2 regions of the Galbibacter sp. PAP.153 genome follow, and region 2 is predicted to be linked to the other one. Evidence: riboswitches for the same ligand, from Rfam matches in the RefSeq annotation. Region 2 holds a riboswitch; the other holds the start of a gene.

What was found. Region 2 has a riboswitch for cobalamin ahead of UXI14_RS01445 (TonB-dependent receptor). Riboswitches for the same ligand answer to the same signal wherever they lie in the genome.
Positions count from the first base shown of each region.
Region 1: another riboswitch for cobalamin. It lies ahead of metE (5-methyltetrahydropteroyltriglutamate--homocysteine S-methyltransferase); the one in region 2 lies ahead of UXI14_RS01445 (TonB-dependent receptor).

Region 1 covers NZ_JAZEUN010000003.1:157,391-165,770, reverse strand. Annotated here, with positions in the region: gene secDF (protein translocase subunit SecDF) at 1-2,187, shown strand, start outside; cobalamin riboswitch at 2,442-2,688, shown strand; gene metE (5-methyltetrahydropteroyltriglutamate--homocysteine S-methyltransferase) at 2,841-5,156, shown strand; gene UXI14_RS02545 (GNAT family N-acetyltransferase) at 5,226-5,678, opposite strand; gene UXI14_RS02540 (DUF192 domain-containing protein) at 5,680-6,174, opposite strand; gene lgt (prolipoprotein diacylglyceryl transferase) at 6,171-6,995, opposite strand; gene UXI14_RS02530 (BCCT family transporter) at 7,129-8,380, opposite strand, start outside.
Region 2 covers NZ_JAZEUN010000002.1:130,316-138,695, reverse strand. Annotated here, with positions in the region: gene UXI14_RS01455 (iron ABC transporter permease) at 1-179, opposite strand, end outside; gene UXI14_RS01450 (ABC transporter substrate-binding protein) at 176-1,342, opposite strand; cobalamin riboswitch at 1,485-1,753, shown strand; gene UXI14_RS01445 (TonB-dependent receptor) at 1,822-3,705, shown strand; gene UXI14_RS01440 (S41 family peptidase) at 3,765-5,261, opposite strand; gene UXI14_RS01435 (RNA polymerase sigma factor) at 5,458-5,970, shown strand; gene UXI14_RS01430 (hypothetical protein) at 5,954-6,391, shown strand; gene UXI14_RS01425 (DUF4252 domain-containing protein) at 6,412-6,966, shown strand; gene UXI14_RS01420 (DUF4252 domain-containing protein) at 7,123-7,662, shown strand; gene purB (adenylosuccinate lyase) at 7,762-8,380, opposite strand, start outside.

The DNA of each region.
Region 1 (8,380 bases), on a different contig from region 2:
TTAATTGCCGCAAACAATACCTTAAAAGACATAGTTGGTACAGATAAAAAAGAAGAAACCAAGGAAGAAACTACTTCCGAAATAGATTCTTTGTTATCAGATGCTGCCGAAGATTCTTTGGATATAGCCAATCAAGTAAATCCGTTATTTGATTTAATTGCCAGTGGTGGGGCGCAAGGGTCTCCCGTAATTGCAATGGTTGCCATTAAGGATACGGCAAAATTCGATCAGTATTTAAAGATGCCGGAAGTAAAACAAGAGCTTCCAGCAAACCTTCAATATGCAAAATTTGCTTGGGGAATTCCTCCAAAAGATGCTCAAGTAGTAGAATTATATGCACTTAAAGGAAACCGTGAAAACGAACCCAACATGAGCGGTGATGTAATTACAGACGCAGCCCAGTCATACGATTTAGGAGGTAGACCTGCGGTTTCCATGCAAATGAATTCTAGAGGAGCCAAAATCTGGGAAGAATTAACAGGAAAAGCATTTAGGGAACAAGGAAACATAGCCATCGTTCTTGATAATATTGTTTATTCTGCACCTGGGGTTTCCAAAGGGGCCATTAGCGGTGGAAATTCTGAAATTTCAGGAGATTTTACCTTAGATGAGGCAGACGATTTGGCAAACGTATTGAGGGCAGGTAAATTACCAGCTTCGGCTGATATTATCCAATCGGAAGTCGTTGGACCTTCTCTTGGGCAAGAAGCTATAGATAGCGGGATGTTCTCATTTATTGTTGCCATGATCTTGGTATTGATATGGATGATTTCATACTACGGTAAAGCTGGTTTGTTTGCAGATATTGCCTTGGTATTTAACATTGTATTGATCTTTGGTGTTTTAGCAGGATTGGGTGCCGTACTTACATTGCCCGGTATTGCAGGTATTGTATTGACTATTGGTATGTCTGTAGATGCCAATGTAATTATATATGAACGTATAAAAGAAGAGATAAGGGCAGGTAAAGGACAGAAACAGGCCATTGCCGACGGGTTTAGCAATGCACTTTCGTCTATTTTGGATGCCAACATCACTACAGGGTTAACGGCCATTATTCTATTGTTATTTGGAACAGGGCCTATTCAAGGTTTTGCCACAACTCTATTGATAGGTATTGCAACTTCTTTATTTACAGCAATCTTTGTTACAAGGTTATTGATTGAATGGAATTCCAGAGGTGGTAAAAATGAATTGTTGTTTACTACAGCACTTACAAGGGCGTTGCCTAAAAATCCGAATTTCGACTTTTTGTCAAAACGTAAAATAGCGTATGTGATTTCGGGTATAATGATTCTTATTAGTGTTGTAGCATTATTTACCAAAGGCCTCGAAGGCGGCGTGGATTTTGTTGGAGGGCGCTCTTATCAAGTACGGTTTGTAGATCCTGTAAATCCTACTGATATTTCCAACGACTTGGAGACCGTGTTTGGTAATACCGAGGTGAAAACATTTGGTGATGCCAACCAGATAAAGGTTACCACCAAATATAAAGTAGATGAAGAAGGAACACAGGTCGATGAAGAAATTCAAAACAAGCTGTTTGAAGCAGTAAAAAAATACCTTCCAGAAGGTACAACATATAACGATTTTACAACAGGTGGCGGAGCAGACAAAATAGGGATCCTGCAATCTATAAAAGTAGGACCCACAATAGCAGATGATATTAAAAAAGATGCTTTTTGGGCAATTTTAGGATCGCTAGCCGTGGTGTTCTTATACATCTTGTTACGTTTCCAAAAATGGCAATTCTCATTAGGTGCCGTTGTTGCGGTTTTTCATGATGTTATGATTGTTCTGGGAATTTTCTCTTTAACATCTAGTATCATGCCTTTCAACATGGAAATAGATCAAGCATTTATTGCGGCAATATTAACAGTTATTGGTTACTCATTGAACGATACCGTAATTGTGTTCGACCGTATTCGTGAGGTTGTTAGGGAAAAAGGATGGAGAGGCGGAGACAATGCCAATGAAGCATTAAACAGTACATTAAGTAGAACATTGAATACCTCATTAACCACTTTGGTGGTGTTATTGGCAATATTTATTTTCGGTGGTGAATCGCTACGCGGATTTATGTTCGCAATGATTGTAGGTATTGGTGTAGGTACATACTCATCTTTATTTATAGCAACCCCGGTAATGTTTGATACATTGAAGAACAAAGGGGAAAAGAAAGAGTAACTGTTTTTAAAATAGTATAAAATTAAGGACTGCCTTTTGGTGGTCCTTTTTTTTTGCAATGGGAATTGCAGCGGGAGCTTTTGTAAATTTTGATATATGCCATTTGACAAAACTACAATCGTAAAGCCCGGGATGCCGCAATAAAATTGCAATTGCCATAAACTAATAACAGAATTTCTTGTCAATGTCATAAAGGAATAGCGAAGACTATAAAAATATTGCGTAGTTTTACCGCTCAAAGATGTTCTTTACATAATAATCAATCAAATAAAGGTTTGGCTTAACGCCAATTAATAGGGAATTGTGTGCAAATCACAAGCTGTCGCGCAACTGTAAGCTTTATGCTGCCCTGATACTTATCGGGATTATCGGCATCCATTAAAAATGCTTTTGCATTTTTGGGCGTGTTGTTTATTTAAAACCACTGTCTTGGAAACAGGATGGGAAGGTAAAACAACATGAGAGCAAGCCAGGAGACCTGCCTGTATTTTAATGATGATGTTTTCGCGATTTGAAGCAATAATCAAGCATTGATAGTAAACACCTTTTTTATAAGGTGTATTTTGCTATGGATGCACGTGTTTTTTAAATCGGGAAAAGTTTAGGAGTAAGGAAATATCTAGAATGTTTAACCGATTTTTAAAAACAAACAAATGATTACACACAATTTAGGGTACCCGCGTATTGGTGCCAAAAGAGAATTGAAGCGAGCGTGTGAGCAGTATTGCTCTGGTAAAATAGACATTTCGGTATTGCTTGAGGAAGGAAAACGCTTACGGAGAGAACACTGGTTACTTCAAAAAGAAAAAGGAATTGACCTTATCCCAACGAACGATTTTTCGTTTTACGACCAAGTTTTGGATATGTCGTATGCTTTAGGAGCTGTTCCTAAACGATTTTCGAATGTATTCCTTGAAGAAGACCAGCCATTGGATTTATATTTTGCCATGGCAAGAGGATATCAAAAAAACGGTTTTGATATTACAGCCATGGAAATGACCAAATGGTTTGATACGAACTACCATTACATTGTTCCGGAATTTTATAAAGACCAACAGTTTAAACTGAATGCCATAAAGGTTGTAGACGAGTTTAAAGAGGCCAAAAGCTTAAATCTTGAGGCAAAACCGGTGTTAATTGGTCCCGTAACGTATTTATTGTTGGGGAAAGAAAAGGAAGAAGGGTTTAACCGCCTTGATTTGATAAACCGCTTGTTGCCCATATATGTAGAGTTGCTGAGTTTGTTGGAAGCCGAAGGAGCAGAATGGATTCAATTGGATGAACCGTTTTTAGTTACCAATCTTTCCGAAAAGGAAAAAGAAATATATATTGAGGTATACAATGCCCTTGCAAAGCGTTTTCCTGCATTGAAGATTATGTTGGCGACTTATTTTGAAGGATTGCACGAAAACACATCTTGGGTAGCCCGGTTGCCTGTATATGCACTTCATGTAGACTTGGTAAGAGGTAAAAAACAATTGAATGAATTATTGTCTGCAATACCAGAAAAGCTGAAATTATCTTTAGGCTTGGTTGATGGGCGTAATATATGGAAGAATAATTTTGAACAATCGTTGTCAATAATTGAAAAAGCAATAGGGGCCATAGGAAGCGACCGTATTAGCATAGCTCCTTCCTGTTCTTTGTTGCACACTCCTTTTGATTTGGATAACGAAACAGACGAAGCAACCTTGCCCTCGGAAGTGAAAAATTGGATGGCCTTTGCCAAACAGAAAATAGAAGAATTATCACTTCTTGCCGAATTGGCTCGGGAAAACCCTTCAGAAAAAGCCAAAAATGCCTTTGAAGCCAATAAGTTAGCAATGAAGAGCAAGTTAACGTCGCAGTTAATACATAATAAAAAGGTAGAAAATGCCGTAAAAGAAATTACTATAGACCATGCAAAACGAAATAATCCGTTTAATATCCGCCAGGCATTACAACATGGAAGTTTAAAATTACCATTGTTTCCTACCACTACCATTGGCTCATTTCCGCAAACCAAAGAAGTACGTTTGCTACGTTCGCAACTTAAAAAAGGGAGCATAACCGCAAATGCTTATGAAACAGCAATTAAGGACGAAATACAAAAAGCAATTTCTTGGCAGGAGCAAATTGGCTTGGATGTATTGGTGCACGGCGAATTCGAGCGTAACGATATGGTTGAGTATTTTGGCGAACAATTAAATGGTTTTGCTTTTACAAAGTTCGGTTGGGTGCAGAGTTATGGTTCCAGAGCCGTAAAACCCCCAATTATTTATGGCGATGTAGACCGCGTTGACCCCATGACCGTTGCGTGGACTAAATATGCGCAAACTTTAACCGACTTGCCGGTTAAAGGGATGCTTACAGGCCCGGTAACAATTTTACAATGGTCGTTTGTACGCAATGATCAATCAAGAGAAGAAACAACCAATCAAATAGCCTTGGCTATTCGAAAAGAAGTACAAGATTTGGAGTTGGCCGGAATAAAAGTAATTCAGATTGACGAACCGGCTATTCGCGAAGGCCTGCCGTTGCGGAAAGAAGCTTGGAAAAATTATTTAGATTGGGCCATTAGAGCATTTAGGATCAGTGCTTCGGCAGTAAACGATGAAACGCAGATACATACCCACATGTGCTATTCTGAATTTAATGATATTATTGAAAGCATAGCAGCTATGGATGCCGATGTAATTACCATTGAAACTTCCAGGTCACAGATGGAATTACTGGATGCGTTTGTAGATTTTAAATATCCTAACGAAATCGGCCCCGGGGTATACGATATTCATTCGCCAAGAGTCCCTTCGGAAAAGGAAATGGAAGCATTGTTGGAAAAAGCTGCTTTGTTAATACCCATACGGAATTTATGGGTAAACCCCGATTGTGGCTTAAAGACAAGAGGCTGGAAAGAAACCGACAAAGCGTTGGTTAAAATGGTAAATGCCGCCAAAGCATTGCGTGAAAAATATCAAGTTGAAGCATAACTTTAATAAGATATGATCTTTATAAATATGAAGCCGTGCTCCAGCACGGCTTCATATTCTTCTTATTTTTTAAAAGTGAAGCTTTAGTCCTTCATGTGAAGCTGTAAAGCCAAGTTTTTCATAGAAGCGTAGTGCCTCTGGCCTTTTTTTGTCTGTGGTAAGTTGGATTAGGTGTGCGCCTTTTTCTTTTGCTCTTTCTATGGCCCATAAAAAAGCTTTTTCCCCGAGCCCTTTGTTCCTGTGTGCTTTATGGATCCGTACCGCTTCTATTTGAGCCCGTATACCGCCTTTGTATGTTATGTATTGAATAAAACTTAATTGAAATGTACCCGTAATTTCCGAGGCTTCGTTTTCTATAACATAGAGTTCTTGATTGGGATCATTGTCAATATTTGTAAAAGCTTTGTAATATTGTTCGGGGAGCGGGGTTTTGTAATTTTCGCGCAAGCTGCCGAGTTTATCATCAGCTAGCATTGCTACAATAGCAGGAACGTCGTTTTTAGAGGCAGATCGAATATTCATTTTATTTGGTTTCCTTGTAATTTATACGGTCTCCTTTTTCGATCTTTAATTCGTCAGTCATTCCTCCGTTTAATTCCAAAACATATTTAGCGGGAAAGTTGGAAGGTAAAGACGCCTCATTCATGGGATGTGCATTCTTTACAAGGCTCACTATTTTTTTATCGGCATCAATATAAATTATGTCCAACGGGATTTCGGTATTCTTCATATAGAAGTACCGAGGCTCTTCATCTTCAAAAATAAAAAGCATTCCACGGTCTTTTTTCATGGAAGGGCGGTACATAAGCCCGGTTTGCCGTTCGTATTCATTATCGGCAATTTCAATGTCTATTTTTTTTACGGAAAGCGAATCACCTTTGTAAATACTCAATTCGCCCTCTTTTTTAAAGGAAACAGTTTCTGTTTTCACTTCTTTTTTGGTGTTGGATTCACAACTAATAAGCGTTAAGCATAAAAAAATGAGTACTAATAAAACCCTGAATAAAAAATTAATCATGATTTGCTTTTTGAAGGTTTAAACATGAAAAAGAAGCCTGCAATAATGAAAGGGATGCTAAGCCATTGACCGGTGGAAAGCAAACCGAGTTCGTTTTCAAATCCGCCTTGCGATTTTTTATAAAACTCAGCAATAAACCGCACGGTCCATAAAAGAACCAAGAACAGTCCGAAAATATAACCGAGTTTCTCCTTTTTGTTGGTTTTCCAATAAGTGTACCAAAGTATAGCAAAAACAATTATATACCCAAAAGCCTCATAAAGCTGGGCCGGGTGCCGTGGAAAAGTCTCGCTAAGTTGCTTAAAGATAATTCCATAATCGCTATTGGTAGGTTTTCCTACAATTTCAGAATTGAAAAAATTTCCCAACCGCACAAAAACGCCACCAATTGTTACCGGAATAACAATGCGGTCCAGAATCCATAAAATGGGCTTTTTTATAACCCTTTTGCTGTAAAGATACATGGCAATAATAATACCAATGGCTGCACCATGGCTTGCAAGTCCCCTAAAGCCGGTAAATTTAAATTCTGGATTAAATTGTACGGGAAGAATAATGCTCAATGGGTCTTTGACGAACATTTCGGGTTCGTAAAACAAAAAATGTCCTAATCGGGCGCCTATCAATGTTGCCAAAACGGTATATATAAAAAGAGAGTCCAGTGCTTCTTCAGGTTGTCCTTCGTTTTTATAAATTCTTTTCATCAAGAACCAGCCCAATGAAAAGGCAATAACAAACATTAAACTATAATAGCGAAGCTGAAAAAAACCTAAGTCTAATAGAACCCCGTTTGGGTCCCAGGTAATACTTATAAAGTGCATTATCTATATATATTTTGGGTAAATATAGTTATAAACTTCAAAGTTATAAAGTTCGGGGTTGGGTATTTGTATAATACCTATTGTAAAATTCTGTTAACCATGACTGCTTACTATATATTTACCCCGCACAGCATTACCTGTTCTTTATAAGTTCCCGCAAAAAAAGAAAACACATAATGGGTATAAAAATGGCAAAGGGCAACGAGGTTATAATAAGTATTTTTTGCAATGCAATAAGCATGTCTATGTCTGGGCGGGCATTTCCAAGCATAAGCATGGCAATGCAAAATACGGTAACTATAATTCCCCATAGTAAACGATGTGCTTTTTTAGGGGTTGTTTTTCCTTTGTCGGTAAACATGCTCAAAACAAAAATGGCCGAATCTATGGAGGTAAGTAAAAAACCGGCAAGCAGTAGAACCACGACCATATTGATAAAGAGATGATAGGGGAACTCGCTAAAAAATACAAAAACCGATGTAAAAACATTTCCGAACTCGTTATTGTAACTGCCCCAATTTTCAATAATCCTAAAAGCATGGTCGCCAAAGCTGCTAAACCATAAAAAAGTTCCCAACGAGGGGATAACCATTACCCCCAATAACATTTCCCTTATAGTGCGCCCCTTGGAGATACGTGCAATAAACACTCCTGTAAACGGTGCCCAAGCCAACCAAAAAGCCCAATAATAATAAGTCCAATCGGTTAAAAACGCTTTCCCTGGGTTGTAATTGCCCAAGGCTAGACTTAAGGGGATAAAATCTACGATGTAATGATATAAAGCATTAAAAAAAAGCTTTAAAACCGATATAAAATTGCTATTCAGCAAAACAAAAAGCAAAAGTAAAAAAGTAATAAGAATGTTTACCTTCGAAATATTTTTAATGCCTTTATTGATTCCCTTCCATGCCGAAAAAGAAGCCAATAAACAAATAATGACCGTTATACCTATGGTGTGGTTAATTGTAAATTGATAATCGCTTAAATGGTTAAGCCCACCGTTAATTTGTGTTGTGCCAAGGTCTATGGCACCTACAAGTCCGAAAACAGTAGTAATAATAACCAGAATATCAATAGTATTCAATACCCATTGGTTGTGCACACTTCCTGCAACAGAGGCGCTTATGAGTCCTTTTTTTTGTTCAGAAAACAAATAATAACCAATAATCAAGGCAAAGAGCCCATAAAAAGCCCAGGCAGTAAGCCCCCATTGATAAAAAGTATATTCCAGCGCAAGGGTATTGTTTAGAGTTCCCGTCTGCAAAGGTGGATTTACAAACATAAAAACGGGTTCTTGTACGGCCCGCAACAAAATACCGGCTCCCATGCCGGCACTATAAAGCATGGCAATCCAGGACCATCTGGAATGTTCGGGAGTATCTTTT
Region 2 (8,380 bases):
CGGTAGTTTATAATGATATATTGCCATGATTGGTGGCCTGTATTTTCCCCGAACAGCGACTTAAATACTTCCTTGAACGGAATATGTACAGAGCCTAAACTTATATTAACCATAAAGCAGGCACATAATAAAATTATTATGAAGATAAATTGTACGCGGTATGATTTTAATGAGTTCAAGGCTGTAATTGCTTAAAGAAAACAGTTTTGTAATCTGGGAGGATTTCGGGGTGCAAAATATGAATTATATCTTTTAAAACAATATCCGGTCTGTTTGGTGCCAACTCGTAATAGAGTATACCTCCGGTTGCTCCGGTTGCAAGGCTATAGGTGTATATCTTTTTGTCTTTATAGGCCTTGAATTGCGTATAATGCATATTGGTTTCTTTTAATTGATTGTAGCTTACAAACTGTCCGGGACCAATCCAGAAATCGGCATTTTTAGCTTTTTCCAATACGGTTTCAAAATTTAGGGAAAGGCTTCCTGTTCCAAAGCTGTCTTTCCATAAATAATTGGCATTGGCATCTTCCAGGAAGTGTGCTACCCAACTCTTTCCTGCTGGAACGTACCAAATATCCTTAAACATGGACCCGCTTAAAACCGTTGGCTTATTTTTAGCCGTAGTGGCCAATGTTTTAGCTTCTTGATACGATTTTGCTATGCTGTTAAAAATACTGTCGGCTTCTCTTCCTTTTTGAAAAAACGGACCAAAAAACTTAATCCATTCTGCTTTTCCCAAAGGCGTTTCCTCGACCCAGTCGCCATTGTAGACCACCGGAATTCCTGCATTTTCAATGGTGCTGTAGGTTTTGTTTTGCCCTTCAACGGTAAAACCCATTATAAGTTCCGGTTGCAGGTTAACCAGTACTTCGGTGTTTATGGACTCGTTGAGGCCAAGGTTTGTAACTTTACCTTCATCAATCTTTTTCCTTACTTTTTTAGAAGAAACATAATTGGTTCCCGGAAAGCCAATTAATGTATTTTCAACGCCCAATGCCTCAATGGCGGGAATGTGTGTTGTAGAAGTAGCTACAAGTCGGTTAACGGGGGTAGGGATAACGGCATCGTATAAAGAAGAATTTATACGGATGGTCTCCATTTTCTTTTTATCTATCAATGCATAAGTATATGTTTTATGAGCATTTGGCCATGGGGCATTGACTTTTATAATGGTTAGGTTACCTTGTTTTTGTATGGAAAAACCCTTTGCGTATTCAATGGGAATATCAACGGCATCTTCTTTCTTAACGGGAATGTTATTTGGTGTTTCTGAAGTTGCTTTTTTGGGCTCTTTCTTGCAGGATATGAATGCAATAATTAATAGGAAAACTATTTTTTTCATTTAAGTTGTATGCTTAAGTTGTTGTTGGGTTACTTATTGTGAATGTAGCTTACACTTATGGCTAGTAACTATACCATGAAAAATTCAGCAATAAAATTAAGATTAATTAATGTTTTAATGGCAAGCTATGGCAAAATGTTTAATTTCGTAGCGAATTTAAGGTTTTAGATTTGCTTTTTCGGCATATCTAAATGAAAAGGGAATACGGTTAAAATCCGTAGCTGTTCCCGCAACTGTAAGTTTTATACCGTCCCGAAGATTATCGGGGTCGTTTTTGGTATCTAAAAAAAGTTGAAAACGTATTTTTTTAGTGTGTTGTTTACTTCAAAAGACCACTGTTTCAAGTTGAAGCGGGAAGGTAAAACAACGTAAGAACAAGCCAGGAGACCTGCCTTTATTCGATATTTATGTCAAACTTTCGGGATAAAAGTTTGCGTATGGGTAAACTCATACTTTTTTCCCATTTATTAACTTAAAAAATGAACAAACGTATTTTTTTACTTTGTGCAACAGGATTTTTATGCACAGTTGGGGCGGCTCAAGAAAAAGAAAACCAGCAGGATAACGATGTCCGTCAGTTGGAAGAAGTAGTGGTAACCGATTCCCGTTTTTCGCTAAAAAGAGAACATTCGGGCAAAACGGTAATCCAAATTACACAGGCCGAGCTGCAACGTAACCAAGGGAGGTCGGTTGCAGAGATTATTAATTCCAAGAGTGGTATCGAGATTAACGGGAGCCGCAGCAATGCCGGGCAAAATCTTTCTTATTTTGTCAGGGGCGGTAACAATAGGCAGGTTTTGGTTTTGATTGATGGGATACAGGTAAGCGATCCGTCTCAAATAGCGGGCGATTACGATTTGCGCCTGATGGACCTAGGCGAGATTGAATCCATTGAAATTGTAAAGGGTGCTTCGAGTACGCTGTACGGTAACCGCGCAGCGACAGCGGTAATTAATATAACCACCAAAAAGCCGGGGAAAGACAAAATATCTGGAAATTTTCAAAGTAGTTTTGGTACCAACCAACCGGCCAATGAAGACGACTATAACTTATCTGATTTTTCCAACAACGTTTCCGTAAACGGAACCTTGGGAAAGTTTAGCTATTTGGCAGGATTTGGAAATCAATATACCAACGGACTTTCGGCAGTAATAGGGGATGAAAAAGATCCGTTTAACCGCATTAATTCAAACATTAATTTGGGGTATCGTTTTTCTGATAGGTTTTCGTTTAAAATATTAGGGTATTACGATAAGTTTAAAGCGGCTTTTGATAGTTCTTCGCCATTGCAGGACGACAATAGTTTTTCTGAAAGTGAACAATTTAGGGTTACCATTGCTCCCGAATATACATATAGCAACGGGAGTGTAACGCTAAACGCATCTTATAATACAATTGACAGGGATATTTATTCAGCCTATCCTAATGCTTATGAAGCAAACAGTACCGTGGTGGATTTGTTTAACAAGTATAATTTTAGCGATAAATTTTATACCATTGTAGGGATAAATTACATAAAAAACGAGGCCACCTTGGGAGCGGAAACCGATTTTAATGTTACCGATCCGTATGCAAACGTGGTATGGGTTTCTAATTTTGGTTTGAACCTCAATGCCGGTGGCCGTTGGAACAACCATAGCGAATATGGGAGTCATTTTACCTATAACCTGAATCCGTCGTATGTAGTTGACCTTGCCGGAAGCTATTTAAAATTCTTGGGCTCCTACAGCAGTTCGTACATAGCGCCAACATTATCACAATTATTTGGGGCGTTTGGGGCCAATCCAGACCTAAAACCCGAAGAAGACCGAACCTTGGAAGGCGGGATGGAATTTAACAACAACAAATTTAGGTTGAGCGCCTTATATTTTAACAGGGAAGCAAAAAACTTTATAGATTATACTGTGGTAGACCCAGATACTTTTGAAAGCATGTACACCAATATAGAAGAAGCTTTTACCGTAAACGGGGTAGAAGTAGAGGTGGCTTACAATCCTTTGGAAGCATTGCAGCTAGATGCCAATTACACATTTACCGAAAACAGGGACAAAGTGGCGTTGCGTATCCCGAAGCACAAGGCAAATGCCAATATAAGTTATAAGTTGCTGCAAAAAACATTTCTTGGCCTGAACTATCAATATACAGGGGAAAGGCTGGATGTTGTATACAACCCCGATTTTACTTCAGAAAATATAGCATTGGATGCGTTTTCATTGCTTAACTTCAATATAAACCATCAATTCTCGAAAAGATTGAATGTGTTTTTCAATTTAGATAATATTTTTAATGAAGAATATGTAGAAGTAGTGGGCTATACCACTAAAGGAAGAAACATAAGGGCAGGATTTAGATTGAGTTTGTAGGAAACAAAAACGGGTGCAAAATTTTACTTTGCACCCGTTTTATATTTTGTTGGTTTGTATTATTTTAAAAACTTTTCATCGCCTGGTGCGATATACATTTCGGTACTAAATTTCTTCCCTTTAATTTTTGCTACAGCTGGCAAGGTTCCTTTTCGCGATAGGCTACTTTTTGCACTAGCGCCCGATATGGCATCCAGTGTAGTTCTCAGCATAATTTCGTTGGGGTCTCCAAATGGCAATATATTGGCGGCATAAGGCGCTTCTTCAATTGTAATATCTGGTTCAAATCCGTTATCGTAATTATTTTCTTTTTCGCTGTTAAATATTTGAAAAACGATTGGTTGAAGCCCAACATTATGGTTAGGGTTTCTATTTTCACTATCTGTATAATTAACACCAGAGTCATATACTGTAATAGAGCCTTCATTTTTACCAACGGTTGTTTCCCCCACCAATATTACATCCATGAAAGGACGTAACCCATTAATAATCATTTCGCTGGCAGAAGCTGTATAGCCAGAGCCAATTACATATAGTCGGTTCAAAGTGGTGAGACGGTTAATTTGAATATCTTCATCTTCACCGGCATATTCGCCGGTTGTTTTGTCATATATAAACGCCTTATCAAAGAAAGGATAAGTACCTCCTTCTTTTTCGTTTCTTTTTGCGTTGAATTCCAATTCGGCAAAAACATCCTCTGTTGTGGTTGTACCATCAATCATACTGGCCAAAAATGCCGCGGTCAGTACAGAACCCCCACCGTTATACCTTAAATCTAAAACAAGTTCATCGATATTGGCTGCTTTAAATTCTGCAAAAACATCATTAAGTTCTTTATGGTATGTATTTATAAAGCTATTATATACTAAATAGCCAATTTTTTTACCGTTTTCTTCAATAACAGAATGGTAATGAACTGGATTTTCATTAAGAAGGACAGCTGTTAGGTCGGTATCGTTTGCATTGCCTGTAAAGGCGCCATTTTCAAATTCACCAAAACCAAGAGAAATGGATTTTTCAGTAAACAAATTATTAAGTAATTGATAGTTGTTGACTGTTAATTTTGTTCCATCTACCTTGTATATTAAATCGCCGCGCTTTATTCCAGCATCGCTAGCTGGAGAATTTGGAATTACATAGCCAACAAAGGCAACAACGTCATTACTGTCTTGACTTATACGGACAATATATGCTAGGCTGATTCCATAAGATTCTGAAATACCTCTAAATTCATTAGCTTGTTCGTCAACATCTTCAATATACCATGAAAAGTCGTCTTCTTCAGTATATACTAAATTGTTAAATAAATCTTCCGGGTCAGTATAATTGCTTAAGAAATTTGTGTATTCTTCATCAGTAGCAAATCTATCATCAGCTAAATCGTTAACGTCTTCTTGCCAGTAATACCAGTAATTCATACTTTTCCAGATAAAATCCTGGATTTCATATTCCCCGTCAACGGGTGGGTCTACAGGATTGTCGTCTCTGTCTGTACAGGCAAAATTTATAAATAGGGCACATAATAATACCCATTGAAATTTTAATAAACGTTTCATTTTATAGGTTTTAAAGTACAACCGGTATGACTTTTTACATAGGGCTAATCACAACGGTAATGTAAATAGATTAGTATTGTAATTGTAAGATTACTTACATTTATTGAAATAAAAAAATTTATTGTAACAAAAATCAAGGTTGTTCGTCTTCCATATAGAGAGTGCTTAAAAACACTTCTCCAAATCAACCAACAAAATGCAACAAACGGAATTTTTACATACGGTCATGCCATTTAAGGACAAGCTGTTTAGGCTGGCAAAAAGGTTGTTGGTCTCGACGGAAGAAGCAGAAGATGCTACGCAGGAAGTATTGTTGAAACTATGGTCTAAAAAAAACAAAATGGACAATTATAACAATGTGGAGGCTTTTGCAATGACGATGACCAAGAACTATTGCCTGGACAGGCTCAAGTCTAAACAGGCATCTAACCTAAAATTGGTACATACCAATTACAAAGACGAAAACGTTTCTTTACAAAAAAAGGTAGAAGTAAACGACAGCCTGGAGTGGATGAACATAATAATGAATACCTTGCCAGAACAACAACGCATGGTATTGCAATTAAGGGATATAGAACAATATGAATACAGTGAAATAGAAGAAATGTTGAACATGAACCAAACTGCAATAAGGGTAACCCTATCCAGGGCCCGTAAGGCAGTAAGGGAACAATTATTAAAAAAACATAGCTATGGCATCAGTAAATAAAATTGAAGAATTACTAGAGAAGTACTTTGAGGCCACGGCAACCGTAGCCGAGGAGAACGAATTGAGGAGTTATTTTTCTCAAGAGCGGGTCGCCCCCCATTTGGAAGAATACAAACCTTTGTTTAATTACTTTTCTGTAGCCAAAGAAGAGAAAAGCACGCAAGACGTTCCATTAAAACCTAGAAGAAATACGAGTTATTTAAAATGGATTTCTGTTGCCGCCGTAGCCGCCCTTGTATTTGGTATTTATTTAAACAGGCCGGGTACCGCTTCGTTGCACGAAGAGTACACCCCCGAGGAAATCCGGTCGGCACAATTAGCGCTGGCGCTGTTATCTGATAATTTTAACAAAGGAACAGAAGGCGCGGCCTATTTGAAGGAATTTGAAAAAAACACTAACCGATTTTTGAGTAACGAATAAAAAAACTAAAAATTAAACGCATGAAAAAATTAATTTTAATAGCAGTATTAGCGGTGAGCCCACTATTGTCGCAGGCACAGTCTATTTTTGATAAATATTCGGAGAACAGCGAAGTAACCTTTGTGGCCCTACAGCCAAAAATGTTTCAGATGTTGAGCAAGATCAACATAAGCACCGACGATCCCGATGCAGAAGCTGTTTTTGACCTGGTGAACAACATAACCAGTTTTAAGGTTATTACCACCGAGAACCCGAACATAACCAAAGATATCGATGGTTGGGTTACAAACCACCTAAAAAGTTCTTCTTTTGAAGAGTTGATGCGGGTGCGCGATGGAGAATCCAATGTGAAGTTTTACGTAAAGGAAGGTGCCGATGCCAACCACGTCAAGGAGTTGCTTATGTTTGTAACCGATCTAAATTACGACGAATTGGAGTTTAATGGCAAAAAACCCGAAACGGTGCTCCTTTCCCTGACCGGAAATATCGATTTGAGGCAAATTTCCAAACTAACTTCCAAGATGGACCTTCCCGGTGGCGATCAATTGGGGAAAGCCGGAAACGACAATAAATAATTAGGTTCTGAGGGAAACTTTGAAGCTGGAAGTCGAAAGTTTTTTTAACGATGCATTTTGTAGCTTTTACGAACGCTCGAATTTACAGCTTCACGCTTTAACCCTTTCCCTCACTTCCTTTTTAGCTTTACAAACTATCAATTTTATAAACTCATCATGAAAAAACAAGTCATTTTATTAATAATTACAGTTTTTGTTGCAGTATCTTGCAGCAATAACAAACCCAGTTTACAAGAATATTTTGTAAACAATAACGACAATCCAAATTTTATTTCCCTGGATATTCCTTCGAGTATTTTAGACGTTTCAAAGTCTTCTTTAAGTCAACAACAAAAAGAAGCCTACGAGTCTGTTAAAAAACTAAATGTTTTGGCCTTTAAGATTAATGGAGAAAATAAAGCCGAATATGAAGTTGAAAAGAATACCGTTAAGGAGATTTTAAAAAATGAAAAATATGAAGATCTCATGGTTATCAATAGCGGAAAACATAAAGGGGTTGTAAAGTATTTAGGTGATGACGATGCTATTGATGAAGTAATTGTTTTTGGAAGCGATGACGAAAATGGCTTTGCCTTGATACGCATTTTGGGAAACAAAATGAAGCCCGAAAATATGATGACTTTGGTAGAGGCCGCTCAAAATGGGGCCGTTGATGCCAGTGGGATAGGGAAACAGTTAAAAGGACTGTTTGATTGATAAAATGTAAAAAGTAATTTGTTATTGTCAAACTGAACCCCAGAACGATACGATATGATCGGGCAGGGCTCAGTTTGACATTTTAAGTTTTTAATACTTTTATATCCCGGTATAATTTGAAGGGGTAATTACTTTTAATTCGGCTTTTATATCCTCAGAAATATCAAGGGTATCAATAAAATTGGCAATAGATTCTTTATTTATTTTTTCATTGGTACGCGTAAGTCCTTTTAATGCTTCATACGGGTTTGGATAGCCTTCCCTTCTTAAAATGGTTTGTATAGCTTCTGCAACAACGGCCCAATTTTTTTCTAAATCTTCTTCAAACTTTTCTGCGTTCAGTAATAGTTTGTTCAATCCTTTTAAGGTAGATTGAAAAGCAATAAGTGTATGGCCAAAAGGAACGCCAACATTTCTTAAAACAGTACTGTCGGTAAGGTCGCGTTGCAATCTAGAAATAGGTAATTTGGCAGACAAATGCTCGAAAATAGCATTGGCAATACCGAGGTTCCCTTCAGAATTTTCAAAATCGATGGGGTTTACCTTGTGCGGCATTGCCGAAGATCCTACTTCGCCCTTTTTAATTTTCTGTTTAAAGTAATCCATGGAAATATAAGTCCACATATCCCTGTTAAAGTCTATTAAAATGGTATTAATACGCTTTAATGCATCAAACAACGAAGCCATATGGTCGTAATGCTCGATTTGTGTTGTAGGG